DNA from 3 places in the Actinoplanes sp. NPDC049599 genome. Region 1 is predicted to be linked to each of the others. Evidence: riboswitches for the same ligand, from Rfam matches in the RefSeq annotation. Region 1 holds a riboswitch; each other region holds the start of a gene.
The links. A riboswitch is a leader RNA that binds a small molecule or an ion and turns the genes downstream of it on or off. The one in region 1 is predicted to bind cyclic di-AMP.
Positions count from the first base shown of each region.

Region 2: linked by a shared signal. The riboswitch ahead of ACIBQZ_RS18140 (C40 family peptidase) and the one ahead of ACIBQZ_RS17480 (hypothetical protein) in region 1 are both predicted to bind cyclic di-AMP.
Region 3: linked by a shared signal. The riboswitch ahead of ACIBQZ_RS09355 (NlpC/P60 family protein) and the one ahead of ACIBQZ_RS17480 (hypothetical protein) in region 1 are both predicted to bind cyclic di-AMP.

Region 1 covers NZ_JBITLX010000008.1:181,682-189,268, reverse strand. The annotation lists gene ACIBQZ_RS17495 (hypothetical protein) at 1-1,116, opposite strand, end outside; gene ACIBQZ_RS17490 (hypothetical protein) at 1,961-2,215, shown strand; gene ACIBQZ_RS17485 (GntR family transcriptional regulator) at 2,553-3,284, shown strand; cyclic di-AMP (ydaO/yuaA leader) riboswitch at 3,692-3,859, shown strand; gene ACIBQZ_RS17480 (hypothetical protein) at 4,268-5,029, shown strand; gene ACIBQZ_RS17475 (hypothetical protein) at 5,240-5,671, shown strand; gene ACIBQZ_RS17470 (hypothetical protein) at 5,770-6,090, shown strand; gene ACIBQZ_RS17465 (FtsK/SpoIIIE domain-containing protein) at 6,081-7,514, shown strand; gene ACIBQZ_RS17460 (DUF2637 domain-containing protein) at 7,511-7,587, shown strand, end outside.
Region 2 covers NZ_JBITLX010000009.1:1,249-8,835, forward strand. The annotation lists gene ACIBQZ_RS18125 (TVP38/TMEM64 family protein) at 106-765, opposite strand; gene ACIBQZ_RS18130 (type 1 glutamine amidotransferase) at 906-1,622, opposite strand; gene ACIBQZ_RS18135 (MurT ligase domain-containing protein) at 1,612-2,832, opposite strand; cyclic di-AMP (ydaO/yuaA leader) riboswitch at 3,295-3,472, shown strand; gene ACIBQZ_RS18140 (C40 family peptidase) at 3,623-4,291, shown strand; gene mraZ (division/cell wall cluster transcriptional repressor MraZ) at 4,753-5,184, shown strand; gene rsmH (16S rRNA (cytosine(1402)-N(4))-methyltransferase RsmH) at 5,425-6,495, shown strand; gene ACIBQZ_RS18155 (hypothetical protein) at 6,504-7,085, shown strand; gene ACIBQZ_RS18160 (penicillin-binding transpeptidase domain-containing protein) at 7,089-7,587, shown strand, end outside.
Region 3 covers NZ_JBITLX010000004.1:77,151-84,737, reverse strand. The annotation lists gene ACIBQZ_RS09375 (nucleotidyltransferase) at 1-52, opposite strand, end outside; gene ACIBQZ_RS09370 (dTMP kinase) at 183-1,007, shown strand; gene ACIBQZ_RS09365 (SDR family NAD(P)-dependent oxidoreductase) at 1,004-1,687, opposite strand; gene ACIBQZ_RS09360 (RNA polymerase sigma factor RpoD/SigA) at 2,238-3,239, shown strand; gene ACIBQZ_RS09355 (NlpC/P60 family protein) at 3,315-4,241, opposite strand; cyclic di-AMP (ydaO/yuaA leader) riboswitch at 4,289-4,422, opposite strand; gene ACIBQZ_RS09350 (DUF3817 domain-containing protein) at 4,632-4,958, opposite strand; gene ACIBQZ_RS09345 (hypothetical protein) at 4,987-5,424, opposite strand; gene ACIBQZ_RS09340 (DUF1360 domain-containing protein) at 5,533-6,096, shown strand; gene ACIBQZ_RS09335 (hypothetical protein) at 6,163-6,345, opposite strand; gene ACIBQZ_RS09330 (hypothetical protein) at 6,696-6,902, shown strand; gene ACIBQZ_RS09325 (ANTAR domain-containing protein) at 6,950-7,587, shown strand, end outside.

The sequences.
Region 1 (7,587 bases):
TGCTGCCTGAGCGTGGGCGCACGCTTCGTCGGGGTGTTTGCGGGCGACCTCGACGGCGGCCAGGTCGCCGAGGATGACGGTGCGCTGTTTGCCCTCGTCGGCGGGCAGCGCTTCCAGGGCCGCGCTGAGGGTGTCGTGGGCCTGGGCGTGACGCCCGGCCTTGAGCTGGGTGTTGCCCTTGAACGCGGCCAGCCGGACCGGGGAGAACCAGGTGAACCACTCGGGCGAGTGGTGCTCGCTGCCGGTGGTGAGGACGCTCTCGGCGTGGGCGATGGCGCGGAGGGCGTCCTTGGGGTGGCCGCAGCGGGTGTCGCACTCGGCCTCGACGGCGTCGATCCAGGCGAGGAACTCGGCTGAGGCCGGACCGCGCCGGGCGTAGGTGCGGGCGGCCCGGAGGCGTTCGGCTGCCTCGTCGCGGCGCTGTGCCCAGCCGGGGATGAAGGCAGCGTGAGCGAGGATCGCGGCGCCCAGGAGCGGATCGTTGGCTTCGCCGGCGGCTTGCAGCGCGCGCACGTAGGTGGCGTCGGCTTCGTCGGGCTGGCGGAGGTCGAAGAACTCGATGCGTCCAGCGAGCAGCAGCGACTCGGCCAAGGCGGTGGCAAGCACACGCCGGGCGACGCCTGTTGTCTCCGCGAGCAGGTGAAGGCCGAGTCGCGTGTGCTCAGCGACCGTGGGGTGCAGGTGCGCGGGTTGAACGCTCCAGTAGAGCCGGCGGTGAGCAACCGTGATGGTGGTGTAGTCGGCGCCGATGGTGGGCGGCTGCACTGCGGCGGTCGGCTGAGGCAGCGGAAGACCGGCCGGGACAGGGGTTGAAGTGTCCCGGCCGGCGGGGGCGGCTTGACCGGCTGCCCGCTCGGAGACCTGCCATGGCGGGGTGAAGCCGAGTTGCTCGACCGGCATTTGCAGGAGGTGAACGAGGAGCCGCTGGTGGTCGGCTCGCGGCCAGGGCGGAGCGGGAGACTCCCACCGGCGGATCTGGCGCACGCTCACCTCCATCGAGCCCAGGCCGATGCGTGGGGCAGCTTGGGTGAGAGCGTTGGCGAACGCCTGCTGAGAGGCGTAGCCGGCGTGCTGCCGGGCAGCTTTGAGACGGGTGTTGCCGGAGGACTGAGTCATGTCCTGTGCCTCCTCTGTGGGGGATCAACTCTCCACCACGGTAGAACAGAACCGTCCTCATCGAGGACTCCGATCCCGCAGGATGGCATTCTTGCCGTAGAAAAGTCCTCTCTAAGTCCTCTCAGTGGCCTTCTTGTCCCATGTGGAGTGGGCCACTCTCGTGGCATGAGTGACAACGGGGCTACGCCGAGTACCTCACGAGCGGACGATGTCTCGTTCTTGTTCCGCGATGAGGATCCCGGAAGGTCCCCGTCCGCGAGCCGATGCCCTGGTTGCGAGGGCAGGGGGTGGAAGGTCGTGACCGCCTTCCGCGTGGTCCCTGTGGCCGAGCGGCCTGTTGCCGTGGCACAGGGCGGCTGCCTGGACTGCGCCGGGACGGGAAAGGTCGCAGATCGGCCGACCGGCCCTCACTCATGAGACGCAACGGATCCGCGCGCCGGGGTTCCCGTGACAGCGCCGATCCGTCCAGCCGGCACCGGGGCGGACGCTGCGTAGCCAGCCAATCCCCCGATCTGGACGGTAATCGCCGTCCGCCTCGGTGCCCTTCCATCAGGGAGCGGCCCCACATGAGTGGACTCGATTCTCACGACTACGGCAGCGCAGCGCGGTACCGCATGTCTCAGTCGGCGCAAGAGCTGATAAGGCGGCTCGCGAGTCGGCTGCTCACCGACCATCCGCGCGGAGCCGACGGCTTCTGCCTGACCTGCCGGCCCTGTCGTCCTTACCCCTGTGCTGCGCGACGCCTCGCGATCGTCGGCCTGGTCACGGCAGGCCGACGGCACCCGCTGGTCCGACCGACGCCAACTGCGGCGGGCAGCCGATCTTCCGGGCCGGACGGGCCGCGATGAGCGCTCGGAAGCGTCCGGAACTGCTGGTCCAGGTCGGCGACCTGGTCGAGATACCGGAGGCCGACTACTGCTACGGCGTCGGCGTGCTGAAAATGCGCGTCACTGCCATGACCGTCACGCCGCAGGAAGTCCCCCGCCTGGAGTGGGTTCGCTTGATCGGCGTGCCGATCTACGGCCACGACCAGGAAGGCCCCGAGCGCGAAGCACTCGTCCGCGTGTCAGCCCTTCGTCAGCATCCACCAAAGCGGTGAAGGGCAATGCCGACGGAACCGACCTTGACCCGCGAGACATGCTCGTCATCCGCTATCGCTCGCTGGTGGCCCAACGGCACAACGAGGTACGCCGCGACGGACGAATCCTGCGGTGCAAGTGCGGGGACGTCCTGCCATGTGTAGCCGTGTCGAGCCTGCTCAACGACATCGCGCTCGACGGCCAACGCGTCGTTGCGGCGGATCCGCGGAGCGCGGTCGGGGCAGAGTTCGATGTACCACCTGGCACGGCGGCCGGCTCGACAGAACCTTGGGACACCACCTAGTCTCTTGCTAAGACAAGCAGTCGTCTCTTCAACTTCGCAGGCAGGTGGGCCGGGTGCCGATCGAGGTCACTCCACCGAAATACATCACCATCATCAATGCGATCCAACAGCGGATCCAGGACGGCACCTACGCGATCGGCAGCACGCTGCCCAGCGAATCGCAGCTCGTCCAAGAGTTCGGCGTCTCCCGCCCCACCGTCGTTCGGGCGATGGAAATCCTTCGCCAGCAAGGCTGGGTTGACGCCCAACACGGCAAAGGACGGACCGTTCGCGAACGGCCCGTCACCGAGTCACGCGCCCTCCCCGCGCACACAACCGCCCTCCTGAACGCCACGGAGGTCGGTGACGTCACCATCCTGAACGCGGGCGAGGTCGCCGCCCCACCTCGCGCGGCGGCGGCACTGCGACTCCCCGAGGGCGCGACCGTCATCGCCCGCAGGCGCCTCATGCGTGTCGCCGGCGTCGGACCCGTCGAGCTGTCCACGGTCTACGTGCCGACCGCCCTGGCCGTCGACTCGGACGTTGCTGCGCCAGAGCCTTTGACCGGCGGTGTGCTGTCGCACCTGGCTGACCGGGCGGGCATCACCTTGGACCACGTTGTTGAACGGGTCTCTGCCCGCATAGCGACAGCCCAAGAGGCAAAGCTTCTGGAGCTACCCAAGCGAGACGCCCTGCTCACACTCCTGCTGACCGTGTGCGACTCAGCCGCGTTGCCGCTCCTAGCTGTGGACATCGTGATCCCGGCCAGTCGGCACGAGCTGGAGGACATCTTCCCTCTCCGCTGAGCCAAATGGTTATGTTCGCGTCAAACTACGTACCCTTCCGTCGGCCTCGTGCCGGGCCGGCGGGCTTGGGTGGGAGGCGTCAACTCTGTTGGCGGCCGTGCCGGGGCGACGGCGCGGCCTTCGGGCGACCGCACTTGACCTCTCTTCGCGATCTATTACCTCGCGACCCGCAGCCTGAAGTCTTGACGCCGGAGAGGACGCCCGACGCGATGGGCGCCAGCTCGTCTCTCCGTCGCGGCTGTGGGGTATCTCTGGCGTCGTCCTGCAAGCAGGTTCTCATTCCTCTTGGACCTGGTGCTTTCGGCGTGTAGAAAAGACGGTGCCGGCGAGCGCCCGCTCGCCGCTCGCTCCACCGCGGACTACGCCGAGCCCTGCCCCGGTCCGGGTGGCGCTTCATCCGCAATTGCGATTCAGAAACGGCACACGGGGGCAGGGACGGGGGACCCAGATTCGGTCTCACGGTGGAGCGCTGTTCGCGGCGTACCGCCGAGACCTCGGGGTGAAGCCACCAGCGGTGGCCGGGCATTTCCCGCCCGAACCCGACAGCTAACCTCGCAGGCGTGCCGAGAGGGATGAGGCCATGCACATGGCCGTCTGGGCGGCTGCTGCCGTCATCGCCACCCCGTTCTGTCGGCTCGCATTTCAGATAGCTGCTCTGGGCGTCGTGTATCACCTTGCACTTAAGGTGAGCGATCCTGACGCAGTCACGAAGGTGTCGAGCTTGGCGAGCACTTTGGGCGGGACTCCGCTGAGGTATCGACTCCGTAGCGCACCGCGCGTGCCACGCATGGGCGGCGGTGATCAAGGGACACAGCGGTAGGGCAGGGAGAGACCCGGTGGGCTGTTGCTACCGGGTCTTTCTGTCTTGGCCATTCTAGGTGGCGGTATCTCTGGCGTCGTCCGAGGAAACAGAAACACCCCAAGGGCCTCACGCCACCGAGAACGTGATAGCCGTCAGTGCGCATGGCATCTACATTGTGCTTATGTCCAAGGAGCAGGTCGTATTTGCGATCATCACAGGCGTCATTGCTCTCGCAGGGCTAGCGTGGACGATCGTTTGGGCGCTTCGTAGCTGGCGACACTCTGGTCCGATCATCGCCCTGAGGCTGGGTGTGGGTTACGTGTATGACCAACAAGACCAGCTCAACGTCACGTTTCCAAACGGTGCGACGCGCGTGATGCGGATCAACAAAGCCCACCCTGACCCGAAGCCAAGCCGGAGGCGCAGGGGCGCATCGAAGCTCAACCCGCGAGACAACACGAAACAGCCGGTCAACGCGGTCTTCGTGCAGAACCGCGGCCGTGCTGCCGTGACTATCCGCCGATGCGAGTATCTGTCACCTATGGGTGGGGCGGGGCTTCAATTCGAGCCGCAGCCTGCCGCAAGTCAGTGGGGAGACCTTCTGCCAAAGCGACTGGAGCCCGGCGACGAAGCGATCTTGGTGCACGAACGGACGCAGATGAAAGGCTTCTTGAACGGTGTGATGCGAGACCACGGTGTTAAGCAGACTCTCCTCCTTGCGGTCGTCACGATGGGTAATGGCTACGAAATATCGACCAACACGCCGCTTGTGGTCAGGGCCGACATGACCGATACCGCGTTTGCCGAGTTCGAGCCGAACTTCACCAAGGAGGCTGGAGAAGAGCCGATCGACGCCTTCCTGGATGTGTCCCCGAAGCGGCGGATGCCTTGGCGGCGGAAGCCGAAACAAACTCTGATTGCGCGCAATTACGCCGAGGACTAGTCGGCAGCGCGCTCCCACACATAGCCACGGCGATGGCTGGATCCCGTCCGCGCTGGTCGTCTCGCGGCCGAACAGCCGGTCACGACCCCCTGCAGCCGTTGAGTGACATGCATCACTGGGTGGCTTGGCGATGAGAGTTGCGGATCGATCGATCTCTGAGGCATCTTGATAAGACGAGTAGACGTCTTTGCTAGATGGTCAGGAGATTTGATGATTCCCAGCTCGATCAAGATCCCGGTGCCGTGGGAGTACGTCGCGCCGCATGGTGCGCTGTGCCTGGGCGTGGAGCCGGCTACGGACTTCGACAAGCGGGGCCAGGGCGATGACCAGATGCGGGACAAGGAGACCGGTGAGCGGGTGTGGCTGGTCAAGGTTCTCGACCTGGACCCGGAGGCGGGCAAGTTCGGTGCGTCGAAGGAACTCAAGGTCAAGGTCGTAGCCGCGCAGCAGCCGGTGCCGCCGACCTCGACGGTGCCGGGTTATCCGCCGTTGGTGGAGTTCACCGACGTGACGTTGACGCCGTACGTGGACTCGCAGAAGTGCAAGGGCAACGGCTCGAAGTGCCGGGCACGGCAGGCGTGGTCCATCCGCGCGTCCGGGCTGACCCAGCCGCAGCAGGCGGTCAAGCCGGAGGCGGCTTGAGCTGTCGACGCGCGTCAAGGGGGCGGGATTCCTCCGGCAAGAGACTCCCCCGCCCCCGGCGCTCAACCACAAACCCTCACATCAGGAAAGGGGCTGAGATGCCCACGGTAAACGATGCTGCCCGCATCACCACCTCCGGCCGGGCGGTGTGGCGGACCTGCGGCGGCCGCGGCCTGCTCTCCGCACTGCCACCTGGCGCCGACACGTGTCCCGGCTGCGACCGGCCCACGGACGCGCCGTCGGCGCCGGACCGCACCGAGGTTGTTGATCGGTACGCCGCGACCATGGGCCGGATCAAGGCGTGGGCCGACATGCCCCACGTCAGCGACGCTGAGCGTCTCCACAAGATCCGCCTGTTCCTGGCCGAGCTTGACCGGTTCCACGCCGCACACCGCAAGGGGGCGCGGGGATGCCGCTGATCAACGTGATCCGGGGCGAATCGATCCCGACCGCACCGTTCACCGTTCGCACGCCGGTGTTGCGGCTGCCGATCTGGCTGCTCGTGGTCTGGCAGGCGATCAAGGCGCTGTGCTGGCTGACCGTGGCGTATGTGCGGTTCTGGTACGTGACCTTGCCGGTCACGCTGTTGACCTGGCTGTATCTGCGTTGCGGCTGGCAGGGGCCGGTGATGCTGGTCGGCTCGCTCGCGGTGGTCGGCGGTGGCTGGTGGTTCTCACATCGGCCGTCGTGTCTGCGGTTCGGCTGCTACCCGGTCCTGGCCCGGTGGCGGCGATTCGTCTACCGACGACGGTGGAACGCGGCGATGGTCACCGCGAAACTCGCCGTGGCCTACGACGGGCAGACGATCATTCCAGTGCTCAAGCGGGTGCGGTGCCGGGCCGGTTCCGATGTCGTGACCGTGCGGATGGTGACCGGGCAGATCCCCGACGACTTCGCCAAAGCCTCCGAACGCCTCGCCCACACCTTCGGCGTCCGCCAAGTCAAAGCCGTGGCCGGGACCGCGTTCGGCACGGTCATCCTGGTCCTGCTCCGCGGCGACACCCTCCACCACACCGTCGCACCCCTGGCCGTGACCGGTGTCCCGGACTTCACCGCACTCACCCTCGGCGTCCGGGAGGACGGGGCGCCGTATGAGCTGCGGCTGTTCGGCACCCAGGTCCTCATCGTCGGCGCGACCGGCTCCGGCAAAGGCTCGGTGATCTGGTCACTGGTGCGATCGCTGGCCGGCGGGGTCGGGACCGGGCTGGTGCAGCTGTGGGGTCTGGACCCCAAGGGCGGCATGGAACTCGGGATCGGCCGGCCGATGTTCACCCGGTTCGCCTCCCGCGACTTCGCCGAGATGGCCCAGATGCTGGAGCAGGCGGCGGCGATGGCGCAGGACCGGGCCGCACGCCTGGCCGGCGAAACCCGCCAACACACCCCCACCCTGGCCGAACCGCTGATCGTCCTGGTCATCGACGAGTTGGCAAACCTCACCGCCTACCTGACCGAACGGCAGCTCAAAGACCGGATCAAGGCCGCGCTCGGGATCGTGCTGACCCAGGGCCGCGCGGTCGGGGTGCATGTGGTTGCGGCGATCCAGGACCCGCGTAAGGAAGTCCTGCCCGCACGTGGGCTGTTCCCGACCCGGATCGGGCTGCGGCTGTCGGAGCCGGCCGAGGTCGACATGGTTCTCGGGGACGGGATGCGCGACCGCGGTGCCCTGTGCGACCGCATCCCGCAAACCCAACCCGGTGTCGGCTACGTCGCGCTGGAGGGCGACCCGACACCGATGCGGGTCCGGTTCTCCTTCCTCGACGACCAGGACATCCGCGACATGGCCCACACCTACGGGCGGCTGCGGGTCATCGACGGCGAAGCCACCGACGGTGGTGCGGCATGAACGAGCGCGCCGACCGGGCCGAATCCGTGGTCCTGGTCCTCATCGTCGTGACCGTCGCAGCATCGGCCGGGTG
Region 2 (7,587 bases), on a different contig from region 1:
CGGGGCGAGTGGTCGGGCGGGTCGAGTGGCTGAGGGGGTTGGTGGGGACGCAGAACGGCCCGTCGCAGGTGCGGCGGGCCGTTCGTCGTTTGTCGCTGGGGGGGGTCAGGCCGCGGCCAGTGCCGCCGCAGCGTCGCGGCGGGCGGCCAGGCGCCAGCGCAGCACGATCGTTGTCGTCAGCGCGAACCCGATCGCGGCCGGGGCCAGTGTCAGTGGGTTCATCGAGCCGGGGGAGGCCACCGCGGCGCCGATCACCGCGTACGAGACCGCCGACGGGACCGCGGCCAGCGTGGTGCCCAGCAGGTAGCGCTTGCGGCAGACCGAGGTTGTGCCGTAGGCGTACCCGACCAGGCCGAACGGGGCCAGGGGCAGGAAACGGACCAGGAGCACCGCCGCCAGGCCGCGGCGGTTCAGCCAGCCGTCGAGGCGTTCGAGCTTGCCGGCCCGGGAGCCCAGGGCGCCTCGGCCGGCCCAGCGGCCCGCGTAGTAGGTCGCCACGGCGGCGATCATGGCTGCGGCCAGGGCGGTGGCCGCGCCGGTGGCCGGGCCGAGCAGGGCGCCGCAGGCCAGGGTGATCGCCGTGCGGGGGACCAGCACCGACAGGAGCAGGCCGCCGACCACCGCGATCGCGACCGCGGCGGCCGGGCCGAGGGCGACGACGGAGTCGGCGATGGCCTGCAGCGGCAGGACCGCGGCGGCGACGCCGAGGCCGGCTACCACTGCGCCCAGGATGCCGAAGCGGACGAGGCGGTGGCGCCAACCCATCGGGGGCGCCTGGTGCTGCGTGCTGGCCTGAGGGTCCGTGGCGGGGTTTACGATGCCCCGCGGGGCGATCAGGGTGTCAGTCATGCAGGCGTACCCCTAAATCTCGTCGTTCCAGGTCGGCTGGTCGGGCGCCGGATGGCTCAGGCGGTGCCGGCGGCGGCGAGCCGCTCGCTGCGGAGCCGGTCGGCCCAGGTGTCGTCGAGCGCTGTAAGGCTATCCGCGCCGATCGCCCAACGCAGTAGCAGATCGGCTATAGCTGGGTTGCGAGCGAGTGCCGGGCCGTGCGCGTAGGTGCCGAGGATCTTGCCGTGCCAGGCGCCCTCGGTCTGCCCGTCGTTGCCGATGCCGGCGGTCACCCGGGCCAGTGGGGCCACCCCGGGACCCAGGTGGGTCCGGCCGCCGTGGTTCTCGAAGCCGGTCAACGGGGGCAACCCTAGCCGCGGATCGATGTCGCCGCGAACTTCGCCCACCGCGCGGGTCTCCCCCCGGTCGGAGCTGAGGTCGAGCAGGTCCAGCCCGGCGCACTTGGCTCCCTTGGCGAAGAACGAGCTGCCGAAGAGCTGGTAACCGGCGCACACGGCCAGCACGGCCGCGCCCTGCTGCACGGCGCGGTGCAGGCCGCCGTCGGCGATCAGGCGCTGGGCCGCCAGCGCCTGCGGGCCGTCCTCGCCGCCGCCGATCAGGTAGATGTCGGCCGTGGTCGGCATGGCCTGGTCGGAGCGGACCTCGTAGGTCTCCACCGGGATGCCGCGCAGCGCGGCCCGGCGGCCCAGGATCAGCATGTTGCCCCGGTCGCCGTACGTCGACAGCAGGTCCGGGTAGATCCACACGATCCGGAGGGTGCTCTCAGTTGACACGGTCCAACTCCGCTCGGATGTCCTGGAACGCCGTGTAGTTCGCGATCACTTCGAGGCGTCCCGGTGGGCTGGCTCGTACCGCCTCGTCGAAGGTATGCACGTGCCGGAAGGCCACATCGTTCACTTCGAGCCGGACCGCCAGGTCGAAGGCCCGGTCGCCGGTGATCAGCACCTGCCGTCCGCGCAGCGGGGAGAAGTCGACGTCGTAGAGCCAGGAGGTGTCGAAGCCGTCGGGGTCGCGGGCGTTGATGGACAGCAGCGTGGGTGCCACCTCCGCCATGTCGAACGCCTCGAGCCAGCTCGCCGGGTTCTTCGCCAGCAGCAGCCGGATGTTGCGGCCGTCGCGCTCGACCTGGGCGTAGCGGCCGGCCACCGAGGCGACCCCGGCCAGGCGGGGGACGGCCTCTATCGGCCGTACGCCGAACTCGGCGGCGACGGCCAGCGCGGTCGCCGCGTTGCCGAGGTTGACGTGACCGGGGAGCTGGAGCTTGACCAGGTGCCAGTCGCCGCGGGGGTCGACCACGCCGTCGTCCTCGACGGTCCACTGGGCCTGCGGGCGGCGCAGCGGGCAGCCGGTGCACCGCCAGTCGCCGTTGGCCCGTTCGATCGGCGAGCCGCACTCCGGGCACACGAACGAGTCGTCGTGCCAGCGCTGGCCGGCGCTGAACCAGACCACGTGCGCGGTGTTGATCGCCGCCCAGACCACCATGGGGTCGTCGGCGTTGGCCACCACGTGCACGTCCGGGTGGGCGGCCAGGGCGGTGCGCCACATCTGCGCCATCATGGCGACTTCCTTGGCGCGGTCGAGCTGGTCGCGGGACAGGTTGAGCAGCGCCACCACCCGCGGTGTGGTCTCGTCGATCACCCGGGCCAGGTAGTGCTCGTCGACCTCGAGCACCGCGAACGGGGTGGCGCCGGCCTTGGCCAGGGCCGAGGTGTGCCCGGTGGGCATGTTGGCGCCGAAGGAGTTGGTGGCGACCGGGCCCAGCACGCCGAGGGCGGCCGCGGTGAACCGGGTCGTGGTCGTCTTGCCGTTGGTCCCCGAGACCAGCGCGATCGCGCGGCCGGCGGCCAGGTTCTTCAGCAGGTCAGGATCGATCTTGAGACCGATCCACCCGCCGATCACCGAGCCGTCGCCGCGGCCCGCCGCCCGTGAGAGCGCCGCAGCGGTTCGCGACACGGAGGTCGCGACCTTGGCCCGTAGGGGCATCTTCCCGTCCGTCACGGCGACGAGGGTACCGGAAACGGACACTACGTCGAGTGGTCCCGGGTCCCGCTCACCGGTCCGGGCGGTGGGGCGGGCACCTCCACCGAACGGATGATCTCCCCGGCGCCGTCCGTCGCCGAGTTTGCGCCGCTGGGGGCGTTTACGGCCGCAATCTCCCGACCCGGCCGCCGCCCATGATCACCCCGCCTGGGCTTTTTATGTGTTGTGTTTCACCCGTAACCTTCGACGCACTGTAATTGATCTGCTACCCGTGGTGCTGGCATTTGTCACGGCCCGGTTACAAACCGGACAGTCGTCCATGTGCCAAACACGTTGAGTAGTCGAGCACGGGCCAGCGGCCGACGCCGATTTCGGGTAGCAAGGGTGGTGCCGGCAAGCGTCCGCTCGCCGCTCGCACCACCACGGACCACGCCGAGCCCTGCCCCGGTCCGGGTGGCGCGACCATGATTGCGAACGACAACACAGGCATACGGGGGCAGGGACGGGGGACCCAGATCCGGTCCCGTGGCACGCCGCTCGCGGCGTACCGATGCGGACCTTGGGGTGAAGCCACCAGCGGTGGCCGGGCAACCTTCCCGCCCGAACCCGACAGCTAACCTCGCAGGCGTGCCGGAGGGATATCTCTACCGTGCACGAAAGCACCTCGCACCGGCGCCGTCGCACCATCGGCACCGGTCCCGTCGCTCTGTCACTGGGTCTCTGCCTCTGCGCCGGCCAGCTGGTCGCCACCGCACCGGCATCCGCCGCTCCGGCCCCCGTCACCGCTGCTGCGGTGACGGTAAAGCCCAGCGTGAAGACCTCGTACAACAAGAAGTCGATCGCCTGGGGCACGAAGGTCAAGGTGACCACCAAGCTGATCAACCCGAAGACCGGCAAGGCGGTCACCAGCGGCAAGGTCCGGCTGCAGATCAGGTCCAAGGCCGGCAAGGCCTGGAAGACCTACCAGACCAAGTCGAGCAACTCCAAGGGCACTGTCACCTTCTGGAGCAAGCCCGCGAACTCGGCGTACTACCGCACCGTGTTCGCCGGCACCAAGGGCTTCAAGTCCGTCGCCACCCCGTCGACCCGGATCAAGGTCGGGGTCAGCGGTGCCAAGGTGATCGCCGAGGCGAAGAAGCACAAGGGCGCGCCGTACCGGTTCGGTGCCTCCGGGCCCAAGCGGTTCGACTGCTCCGGCTACACCATGTACGTCTACCGCAAGGCCGCCGGCAAGAAGCTGCCGCACAAGGCCAACTCGCAGCAGAAGTACGGCAAGGCTGTCAGCAAGGGCAACAAGAAGGCCGGCGACCTTCTGGTCTTCCGGTCCGGCTCGTACGGCACGCACGTCGGCATCTACGCCGGCGGCGGCTACATGTGGGCCGCGCCGCACTCGGGCGACAAGGTCAAGAAGCAGAAGGTGTACGGCAAGAACTACGTCGTGCGCCGCCTCGTCTCCGCGTGAGACAGCACTGAGTAGCACAGCGTGAGACAGCACTAAGTAGAGCAGTACGACAGTTCAGTGGGGCGCGACCCGGACGGGGTCGCGCCCCGCTGTCGTGTCCGCACCACTTTTCCCTCCACTTCACTCCCCGGCACGGTGCCGAAGGGCAGCCGGCCCTTCCCCAACGCCCGATTTCGGGGGACTTTCGTGCCCGGGTGGGCGGCATGTCGGAAAGTGGACCATGGTCGCGAGCGCTCCGCCCTCCACTTCCGCCCCACCTGCTCTGACGTGCGGATACATCCGCGAATCCGGTTCGCAGAAGCCGTCATTCTGGTTGCGGGTGGAGGGAAGTGGAGTAGAGTGGAGCGCAGTGGCAGGGTCTTGCGGAGGAACGCCTCCGAGAGGATTTGCCGGCCCAGACGACAGGCGGTCCGCGCAGAGCTGGCTCTGCATCGGTGCCGGGGGGCAGGGGGGTTGGGCCGATGTTTCTCGGCACGCACACCCCGCGCCTGGACGACAAGGGCCGACTGATCCTCCCGGCGAAGTTCCGCGACGAGTTGGCGGGAGGTGTCGTGATCACCAAGGGGCAGGAGCGTTGCCTTTACGTCTTCCCGATGCCGGAGTTCCAGCGGATCGCGGGCCAGCTGCGCGAACAGCCGGTCACCCACAAGGCCGCCCGGGCCTACAGCCGGGTGTTCTTCGCCAGCGCGCACGACGAGATCCCCGACAAGCAGGGCCGGGTCACCATCCCGGCGCACCTGCGGGAGTACGCGGCGCTGGATCGCGAGCTCGTGGTGATCGGGGCGAGCACGCGGGTGGAGATCTGGGACAAGCAGTCCTGGGAGCAGTACCTCTCGGCGAGCGAGGACGACTTCGCCGACATCGAGGAGGGGGTGCTGCCCGGCGGATTGTGAGGCGTGGCACCTGTGGGCTGTGCAACGGCCCGGACGTCGCTGCTGCCGTACTGCGAGATCTCCAGCCGCTCCCGCTCCTGGCGCCTCTTCCCCGGTGCCAGGCGTGTGTCCGGTCGGGCGCGCCCGATGGCAACGGGCACGAGCGGATGGGGATCTGGCGGTACGGACGGACGACCGGGCGGGCCGGCATCGAGGAGTCGATGTGCGGGCCGGACCGGGTGAGCGCGGAAAGAGCTGGCTATGGGGGTCGACATGGGGGAGCTGCGCGGCACGCACGTGCCGGTGCTGCTCGAGCGCTGTCTCGAGCTGCTCGCCCCCGCCCTCGCGCTGCCGGGTGCGGTGCACGTCGACTTCACGCTGGGCCTGGGCGGGCACGCCGAGGCGGTGCTGGAGCGGCACCCGGAGGTGGTCCTGATCGGACTCGACCGGGACACCGAGGCGCTCGCGCACTCCCGGCGGCGGCTGGCCCGGTTCGCGGACCGCACGCACCTGGTGCACGCGGTCTACGACGAGCTGCCCGCGGTGCTCACCGAGCTCGGCCACCGGAGCTTCCACAGTGGCCTGTTCGATCTCGGCGTCTCGTCGTTGCAGCTCGACGAGCCCGACCGCGGGTTCGCCTACGCCCGGGACGCGCCGCTGGACATGCGGATGGACCAGTCGCAGGGGATCACCGCGGAGGACGTCGTCAACGGCTACGAGCCCGGCGAGCTGGTCCGCATCCTGCGGGTGTACGGCGAGGAGAAGTTCGCCACCCGGGTGGTCTCGGCGATCGTCAAGGCCCGCGCGAAGGCCCGGATCGTCTCCACGTCGCTGCTCGCGGACCTGGTCAGGGACGCGATCCCGGCCGCCGCGCGGCGAACGGGTGGAAATCCAGCGAAAAGAACGTTTCAGGCGCTACGTATTGAGGTAAATGCGGAACTCGCCGCGGTTGAGGCCGCGGTTCCGGCGGCGTTGGACCACTTGGCACCGAAGGGGCGCCTTGTGGTGATGTCGTACCAATCGTTGGAGGACCGGATCGTCAAGCGTGCCTTCGCCGCGAGGGCACGCAGCACCGGGCCGATCGACCTGCCGGTCGAGCTGCCCGGGACGGGTCCTTCGGTGCGGCTGCTGACCCGCGGGTCGGAGCTGCCCAGCGCGGCGGAGGTGGCGGAGAACCCGCGGGCGGCTTCGGTGAAGCTGCGCGCGGTGGAACGGATCGACCAGCAGGACCAGACGACCGGGGCCGCCCGCGAACGGCCTCGACTGTCTACAACGCACGGGGGACAAGGGCGGTTACGCCCGGGGGAACACCAGGAGGGGGAGGGACATTGAGCGAGCGCATGACCACTGCGCCGCGGTCGGGGGGCCGGACCACGGAGCAGGTTGGCAAGGGCCGGCGCACGCCGGCCGGGACGACGACCGGTGCCGCGACGGGCGGTGGCGCCCGGGGGGCGCGTCGCTACCCGACCGTCGGTGCCACCCAGGGCAGTGCCGCCCTGAAGCTGACCGCCGAGCAGCAGCGTGACCCGATCACGTCGCCGCGCCTGCGGGTGGCGCCGCCCGCGCCGATCAACGCACCCCGCGCGCCGTTCATCGCGCTCGTGGTGGCGATCGTCGTAGCCGGGGTGCTCGGCATCCTGCTGATCAACACCAAGACGGCGGAGAACTCGTTCCGGATCGACTCGCTGCAGAAGCGGCAGGCCAAGCTGGACTCCCAGCAGCAGGACCTGGAGAACCAGATCGCCGCCAACAACAGCCCGGGCAGCCTGGACGCCGCCGCCCGCCGGCTGGGCCTGGTCAAGGCCGAGAACCCGGCGTACATCCGGCTGCCCGACGGCAAGATCTTCGGGGTGCCGACGCCGGGCCGCGGCGAGGTGGCGGTCACCGCGCAGGACCCCGCCACCTCGGCGACCGGGCGGTAACGCGTGCCGCCCCGCGTCAACGGGACACCGCGCCGGGGCCAGGAGCCCCGGCGCGGCGCTTCTGGCGACCAGCCACCCGCCGAGGCCTCCGGGCGTGAGGACGACCGGACGCGTGGCTTCGGTGGCATCGGCGACGCGCGGGCGTACACACCGCGCGGCCGGACCGTGCGCGAGGGCGACCAGCGCACCCGGTCGCCGCGCACCGGCCGCAACACCGACCCGTTCCGTCCCGCGCTGCAGGTCCTGGACGGCGGCCGGCCGGTCCGCGACCGGGGCCGGGAGACCGACGAGGAGCCGCCCCCGCGCCGCGACCGCGACGGGCGGGGCAAGCCGGACGAGCGCCGCGACCGCGACGGGCGGGGCAAGCCGGACGAGCGCCGCGACCAGGCCCGCGAGCCGCGGCGGGACAAGCGCGACCAGCCGGCCGAGAAGCCGGCGCGGGCGGCGCGGGCGCGCACCCGGGCCGACGAGGACGAGTGGGACGAGACGCCGCGCCGGGGTG
Region 3 (7,587 bases), on a different contig from region 1:
AGGCGACCCGTTTGAGCGTGGTGACCAGGCCCTCGTCCACCCGGTGCGGCATAACGGTCTCCCTGCATCCGATCGGTGTGCATACGGCATCTCGACTACCCGGGGCTGCCCGCCTTCACACCCGGACCCCGTCCGTGCGGGGCCGGAACCGAGGGTGACTGCGCCGGGTACCGTTGGTGGGTATGGTCCCCGACCTCGAGTCCGCCCGTCCCGCTTTCGACGATCAACGTCCGTCCACCGCCGCCCGGCGCCCGTTGCGCACGGTGGCACTGGTCGGCATCGACGGCTCCGGCAAGACCACCCAGGCGCGGCTGCTGGCGGGCTCGCTGGCCGCGCGGGGCCTGCCCGCGACCTACCGGCGTAACGCCGGCGGCCGCCGCTGGTTCGGCCGGCTCGCCGCCACGCTCGGCCGTCGGGACGGCGAGCACCTGCTCGGCCGCAAGGTGATGCTCGTGGTCGAATCGGTGCTGCGCTGGCTGTCGATCCTGCGCACGCTGCTGCGCCGCCGGGTCACCGGGGAAATCTCGATCATGGACCGGTACGCGGTCTGCCAGTACGCGAGCATCCGCGCGCACGCCAAGACGCCCCGCCCCGAGCGGCTCAACCGGGCCGAGCGCCGCGCCCGGCTGGCCTACCGGGTGTTCCCGGCGCCGGACGTGACGTTCCTGCTGGCCGTCGACCCGGCCGTGGCGTACGACCGGATCGAACGCCGCGGCTACGACCACGAGGAGATGTCCTACCTGCGCGCCGCCACCGCCGCCTACGAGTCCCTGCCCGAGCACGCCGAATTTGTCATCGTCGACGCGAACGGCACCCCCGAGCAGGTGCAGCAGGCGCTGCTGGGCCACCTGCGCGCCTGGGCGCCTGCGGCCGTGCCGGTCGAGCTCCCGGCGCCGCGCCGCCCGGCAGCCTTGCTGGTGGCCCATGCCCGGGCGCTGCTGGTGACCGTGGCGACGCTGGCCGCCGCCGCGTCGGTGCTCACCTACCAGCTGGCGGAGGGTTTCTAGGCCCGGCCGTAGACCGGGATGGCGGCGCCGCTGGTCGGCGCCGAGCCGTCGCCGGCCAGGAAGCCGATGACCTGGGCGATCTCCGCCGGGGTGACCCAGCGGGAGAAGTCGGCGTCCGGCTGGCCGGCCCGGTTGGCCGGGGTGTCGATGATGCTCGGCAGCACCGTGTTGCAGCGCACGCCGCTCTTCTTGTACTCGACGGCGACGGCGTTCGCGAAGGCCAGCACCGCGGCCTTGGCGGTCACGTAACCGGCGGCGCCGGCGAAGGGCGCGACCGCCGCCCGGGAGGAGACGCACACCACGGAGCCGCCGCCGGCGGCCACCAGCTGCGGCAGCGCCGCGGCGGTCACCAGGTACGTGGGCCGCAGGTTCGCGCGCAGCATCGCCTCGAAGTCGTCGATCGGCGTCTCGTGCACCAGGCCGCCACCGGCGTACCCGCCGACCAGGTTCACCACCGCGCGCAGCGGCGCCGAGGCGTCGGACGCAGCCAGGGCCACCGCCGCCGCGACCTCACCGGGTTCGCTCAGGTCGGCCTCGACCGGGAGCACACCCTTCGGCAGCCGGTCGGTGGCGCCGGCCCGCACCGGGGCGACCACCCGCCAGCCCTGTTCGCGCAACACTTCGGCAACGGCCCCGCCGAGCCCGCCTGCCCCGCCTGTCACCAGCACACTGCGTTCCATACCGTGAACCGTAGTGGTGTGTTTTCCATCACTCCGGCCGGGACTCGGCGGAACGGCGTGGCGGTACCGGCCGAACGGACGTCAGCCCCGCGGGTGTCACCCGGACGGGCGAGTGAACTGCGGCTTGTCGTGCCGCATCGTGGCAGGTGCTCCCGTACGGGCCGGAGACGGGAGCTTTTGCCGTGACGTTTGCTTCATGCCCGACGGCAACCTGTCGATGCTGGACGTGAACCCAATCGGCTACCAGGCCGTACTGGGTAGTGATGAGCATCGCAGCCGGATCCGTGATGCCCGTCGCTGCGACGAAAGAGGGGCCGGTGGTGTCATGGAGCGGGCGGAGGGTATGCGTCTCATCACGCATCCATCGCGGGGTGTGGCTCCGAATACCCCGGTGAGAGCCCTCTTCAGTAAGTATCCACGCGGCTCTCAGCTGGCGCTCAGACACTCGTGACACTTTCAACTCACCAGCCGGAATCAGCGCAGGGCGCCAACTGTTCAGGTATGTGTCAGCACCGCAATGCATGAACTGCGGACGTTACGGGGAGGGCTGATGGACGCAGGTATTGCCCGTAACAGGGTTAGTGAAGGCAATGAGGGGACCGTGGGCAACGTGGAGAAGAACACCGTGATGAGGACCGACCAGGTCGCCGAGGAACGCGACCTCGTCGGAGTCTACCTGCACGAAATCTCCCGGACGCCGCTGTTGGATGCTGCCAGGGAGGTCGACCTCTCCAAGGCAATCGAGGCGGGCCTCTATGCCGAGCACCTGCTCGACACCGGCGAAGTCCGTCGCGGCGTGAGCCGGGAGGAACTGGAGCGGCTGGTCACCGAGGGCAAGCGGGCGAAGGATCTCTTCATTCGCGCCAACCTGCGGCTGGTCGTGTCGATCGCCCGGCGGTACGTCCGCTCGGGCATGCCGATGCTCGACCTCATCCAGGAGGGCAACACCGGCCTGGTCCGCGCCGTCGAGAAGTTCGACTACGAGCGCGGCTACAAGTTCTCGACCTACGCCACGTGGTGGGTCCGCCAGGCGATCAGCCGGGCGATCGCCCAGCAGGAACGCACCGTGCGCCTGCCCGTGCACCTGGTCGAGGACGTCAACCGGATGCGCAACGTCACCCGCCAGCTCGTCCGCGAGCTCGGCGCCGACCCGGAGCCCGCGCAGGTCGCGGCGGCCCTGGGCGTGACGGTGGAGCGCGTCACCGAACTGACCCGCTGGGCCCAGGACACCGTGTCGCTGGACACCCCGGTGGGCGACGACGGCGACACCAACCTCGGCGACCTGGTCGCCGACAGCGACGCGCCGTCGCCCGAGGAGATCGTGCTGACCGCCCTGGAGCGGCAGCGCATCGAGGGCCTGCTGAACCACCTCGACGACCGCTCGGCGGGCATCATGCGCGCCCGGTACGGCCTCGAGGACGGTCGTGAGCACTCGCTGACCGAGGTGGCGTCGCGCTTTTCGCTCTCCCGGGAGCGCATCCGCCAGCTCGAGATCCAGGCGCTCGGCCGGCTGCGCGAGCTGGCCCGGGCCGAGGGCCTGCAGGCCGCGTAACCCCCTCCCCTCGTTGCGAACGACAAGAAGGCCGGTGCCCCGAGGGGACACCGGCCTTCTGCTGTGCTCGGTGACTCAGGACACCCGGCCGTAGCCGTTGGGGGTCATGATGTCGATCGTCCGCTTCTTCACGGGCTGGCCCGCGCGGGAGGCGTCGATGATCTGGCCGCCGCCGACGTACAGGGCGACGTGCCCGTTGCTGCGGTAGAAGACCAGGTCGCCCGGTTTGAGGTCGGACCGGGAGATCCGGGTCGTGGCGCTGTACTGCGCCGCGGCGTTGTGCGGCAGGGACTTGCCGGCCGCGTTCCAGGCCGCGGAGGTCAGCCCCGAGCAGTCGTAACTGTTGGGCCCGCCGGAACCGTACTTGTACGGGAGGCCGATCGCGTTGTAGGCGAAGGTGACCGCCTTGCCGGCCGAGCCCGCGATGGACGGGATGTTGCCGGTGTACTTGCTGCCGGCCTCGGTGGGCGAGCCGTAGGCTGCGGTGCGCATCGCGTACAGCTTCTTGAGGTCGCCCTCGATCTTCTTCTTGCGACCGTCGAGCTCCTTGACCTCGGCGGTCTGCTTCGCCTGGGTCGCCTTGAGGGCGGCCTGCCGTTCGGCGAAGTTCTCCGTGGTCGCGCGGTACTCCGCGATGTCGCGGCCGCGGCTGCGGGAGATCTGCTCGAGGATGCTCATCCGGTCCATGAGGTTGTCCGCGCCCTCGAGCACGACGTTCATGGTGCCGACGTGGCCGGTCATGTACGCCGACGCCGCGATGCTGTCCATCTGCGTGCCGGCGGCCTCGAGCGCGGCCTTGGCCGGCGCCAGGGACTCGGCCAGCTTCTTCTCTTCGGCCTTGGTCTGCTTCAGGCTGATGCGCATCTTGTTGTACGACTCGACGACGTCCTCGAGCTGATCGGACGCCTTGTCGATCTTCTTCGTCAGCTCACTCTTCGACGGTTCCGCGTGCGCGGAGGTCGCGGCGCTGCCGGTGATCGCGATCGCCAGGGCGGCGACCACCAGCGCACGGAGTCTCGTGCGGGCGTGTGGCAACGGTATGTGGCCTTTCTTCCGCTGTGGCCGCCTACCGGGTTAGCTGACGGGTTCGGGCGGGAAGAAGGCCCTACCGCTGGTGCGGATTCACCCCGGTGCTGCTTCGGTGTGGTTCCCCGGTTCGTCGTGGCGGAGGCGGTGACCCTGGGGGATCGGGGTCGCGTTTTCCACCGGCGAGGATTCGGCGGCGTGGGCCGGCGCCACCGAGGGTGTGGCTGCGGACCGGACCAACCGCATTAACTTATCGGCGCTCGGCATTAACACAAGAGCCCGAAGAGTGACTTGCGCCAATGATCACAAATAAGAGAATGATCCCGATAACGGCAGGCAACAATTCCGCTTCGTAGAGTGACTTTTCTACTCTGCCATGGCCGGCGGGGGAGTGGCGGCCGCCGGGACCCACTTGCGCGTGACGACGCGCTCGGCCCAGAACGACAGGAACGGCACGGTGCCGGCCAGCATCACGAGCAGCATCCGGCCCAGCGGCCAGTGCGCGCGGCGGCTCAGGTCGAAGGTCGCCACCAGATAGACCATGTAGAGGAAACCGTGGAACGGGCCAACGGTGGCCACCACGGTGTCGTTGTCACCCAGGTACTTCAGCGGCATGCCGATGACGACCAGCGTGATCAGGACCACGCCGACGATCCAGGCGATGATCCGGTAGCGGGTCAGGGCTCCCTGCACGTTCCACGTCCTTCTGGTTCGGTGCTGCTCAACTGGCGCTGGTGCGCGGGCCGGGATAGTCGCTCGGCCGGGCGCCGGGGTGGGCGGCGAGCCAGCCCAGGTACTCGTTGTAGGCGGCCAGCTCGGGATCGTCGTCGACGGGCGCCGCGTTCGCCACCGGCACGCGCACCGGGCGCCGGACGGTCACCGGCGCGTCCTGCTGCGGCACGGCCGGGCGTTCCCCGGTCTCCGCGGCCGGCTCCGGCGGCGCGGGGCGGCGGGACCGGCGTTCCTGCTGCACCTCGCGGAACCAGATGAACACCACGAACAGCGCGAAAACCGGCCACTCGAAGGTGTAGCCCCAGCTGAGCGCGTTGCCCTCGGTGGCCCGGCTGAACTGCCACCAGCCCAGCGCGAGGAAGGCGGCCACGAGCACCAGCGCGAGGACGTGGCGCGCGATCCACGCGGGGGTCCACAGCCCTTTCATGTGCCTCAGCGTACCGGCGGGTTTGGTGGGAGGGCGCTCGGGCAACCGGTGCAGGCAAGCATCGAGCGATCCGGCTCACCCGGGACTTCTGAGAGGACCACCGACTTCATGATCTCCTCGGTACGCGGCCGGCTGAACCGGCTGCGACGCGACTACGCGCCCCACGAGCACCGGCCGCTGGACGGCTATGTGGCCACCATGGGCGCGTTCGGTGTGCTCGCCGGCAGCCTGGCCGCCGCGGCGCGGCTCAGCGGGCGGCCGGTGCCGGAGCGACCCGCCACCGCCGACATCGTGCTGATCTCCATCGCCACGCACAAGCTGAGCCGGCTGATCGCCAAGGACGCGATCACCAGCCCGCTGCGTGCGCCGTTCACCCGGTTCGCGGAGCCGGGCGGCAGCGGCGAGATCAACGAGGAGGTACGCGACCAGGGCAGCTCGCTGCGCCACTCGATCGGCGAGCTGGTCAGCTGCCCGTTCTGCCTGGCGGTGTGGGTGGCGACCGGGCTGACCAGCGGGCTGGTCTTCGCGCCCCGGCTGACCCGGCTGGCGGCCACGGTGTTCACCGCCACGGCCGCGTCCGACTTCCTGCAGATGGCGTACTCGCTGGCCAAGGAGGCCGCGGAGGGTGAGCCGGAGCCGGCCGATCAGCCCGCGCCGGCCCTCGCCGCCTGACCAGGACCACGCACGGCGAAGCCCCCGGCCTGGCGGCCGGGGGCTTGGTGCGTTCGTCGGGGTGGGTCAGGGCGGGCCCTCGCGGTCCAGGCCCGACCGGCCCTGCGGGCTCTCTGCCTCGCCCGTCCCGCCCTCGGCGTCATCCCGGTCCACCACGGTGTCGGAGTGCTCACCGGCGAAGTCGCTGTCGCCGTCCGGCACAGCTTCCTCGTCGCCGAACGCGGGCAGCCGTTCGTTCTGCTGGGTCATCTCACTCCTCGTGCGGGCTTGGTCCGGCGTCGGGTGGTCGTTCCCCGGTGGTTCGACTACCCGGGGCCGGGCCGGGCAAACGGTGTGGCTTGAGTCACAACCGCTACCGGAATCCGGGCACCCCGCCGACGGTTGAGTCAGATGTCGGTGTGATCAGTGTCCCCGGGCCTCACCCTTTGCCTTCGCGGAATACCGTTCGGCTGGAGCCGCGTTGAGCCTTTCGCCGCGAGGCGACCTGCACACCGACAGCTGTGATCGCGCCGCCTCCGGTCTCCGGGGGCGGCGCTTTTGCGTCCCGGATATCGATCATCGTGCGGGTTCGCTTGCGCCCAGCGGGGTAACCAGCGGCCATGACTGACGACCGGACGGACCAGCGCGCTGCCGAACTGCTGCCCGAGGAGCGCAGCGCGGGCGGCAGCAGCGACCCGCAGGCGCAGGCAGCGGCCATTCTCGCCGAGTCGGACGAGCGCCAGGCCGACCTGGAAGCCGCGCCGAGCACGCTCCTGGAGCATCGGACCTCGGAACAGACGGTCACGCCGGAGGACGGCACCCGGTAGTGGACGGGACTTTCGTGTTCACCGATGCGCGTGGCAATATCGGCCGGATGTCAGCCCCGCAACGAAGCTTCGGGCGCACCATCTCGCGCCGGGTGCCGGCCTCCGGCGCAGCCGCCGCGAACGCCGACCAGACCCGGACCCCCGGCCGCCGGCGCCCGCCCGCGGCCGGGCCGGCCGCACTCCCTGCGGCGCAGCCGCCTCCCGGCTTACCGGCCGCGGTGCCCGGCTCGCTGCTCGCGGCCGCGGTCCGTCCCCCCGAGCCCACCCTGAGCATCGACACGGTGGTGCGGGACGGCCTGGCGCCGTCCGCCGGTGCGGGGGAGCCGGCCGGGCCGCACCCGGTGGAGCTCGCCGGGCTGCTGCACGAGCTCACCGCCCGCCTGCTCGGCGCCGACGGGGTGCCGCACGCCCTGGACCGGCTGGCCGCCTTCGCGGCCGGGGTCGTGCCCGGCACGCTGCGCTGCTCGGTGGCGCTGATCGGGGAGGGCGGACCGCCGGTCGTCGCCGCCTCCGGGAGTGCCGCCCAGGCCCTCGACGACCTCCAGTACGCCGCCGGCGACGGCCCCGCCCTCGAGGCCGCCCGGACCCGCACCCTGGTGACCGCCCCCGAGCTCCAGGACGACCCGCGCTGGCCGCAGCTGGCCGAGGGCGCCCGGCAGCACGGCGTCCGCGGCGTCGTGGCGAT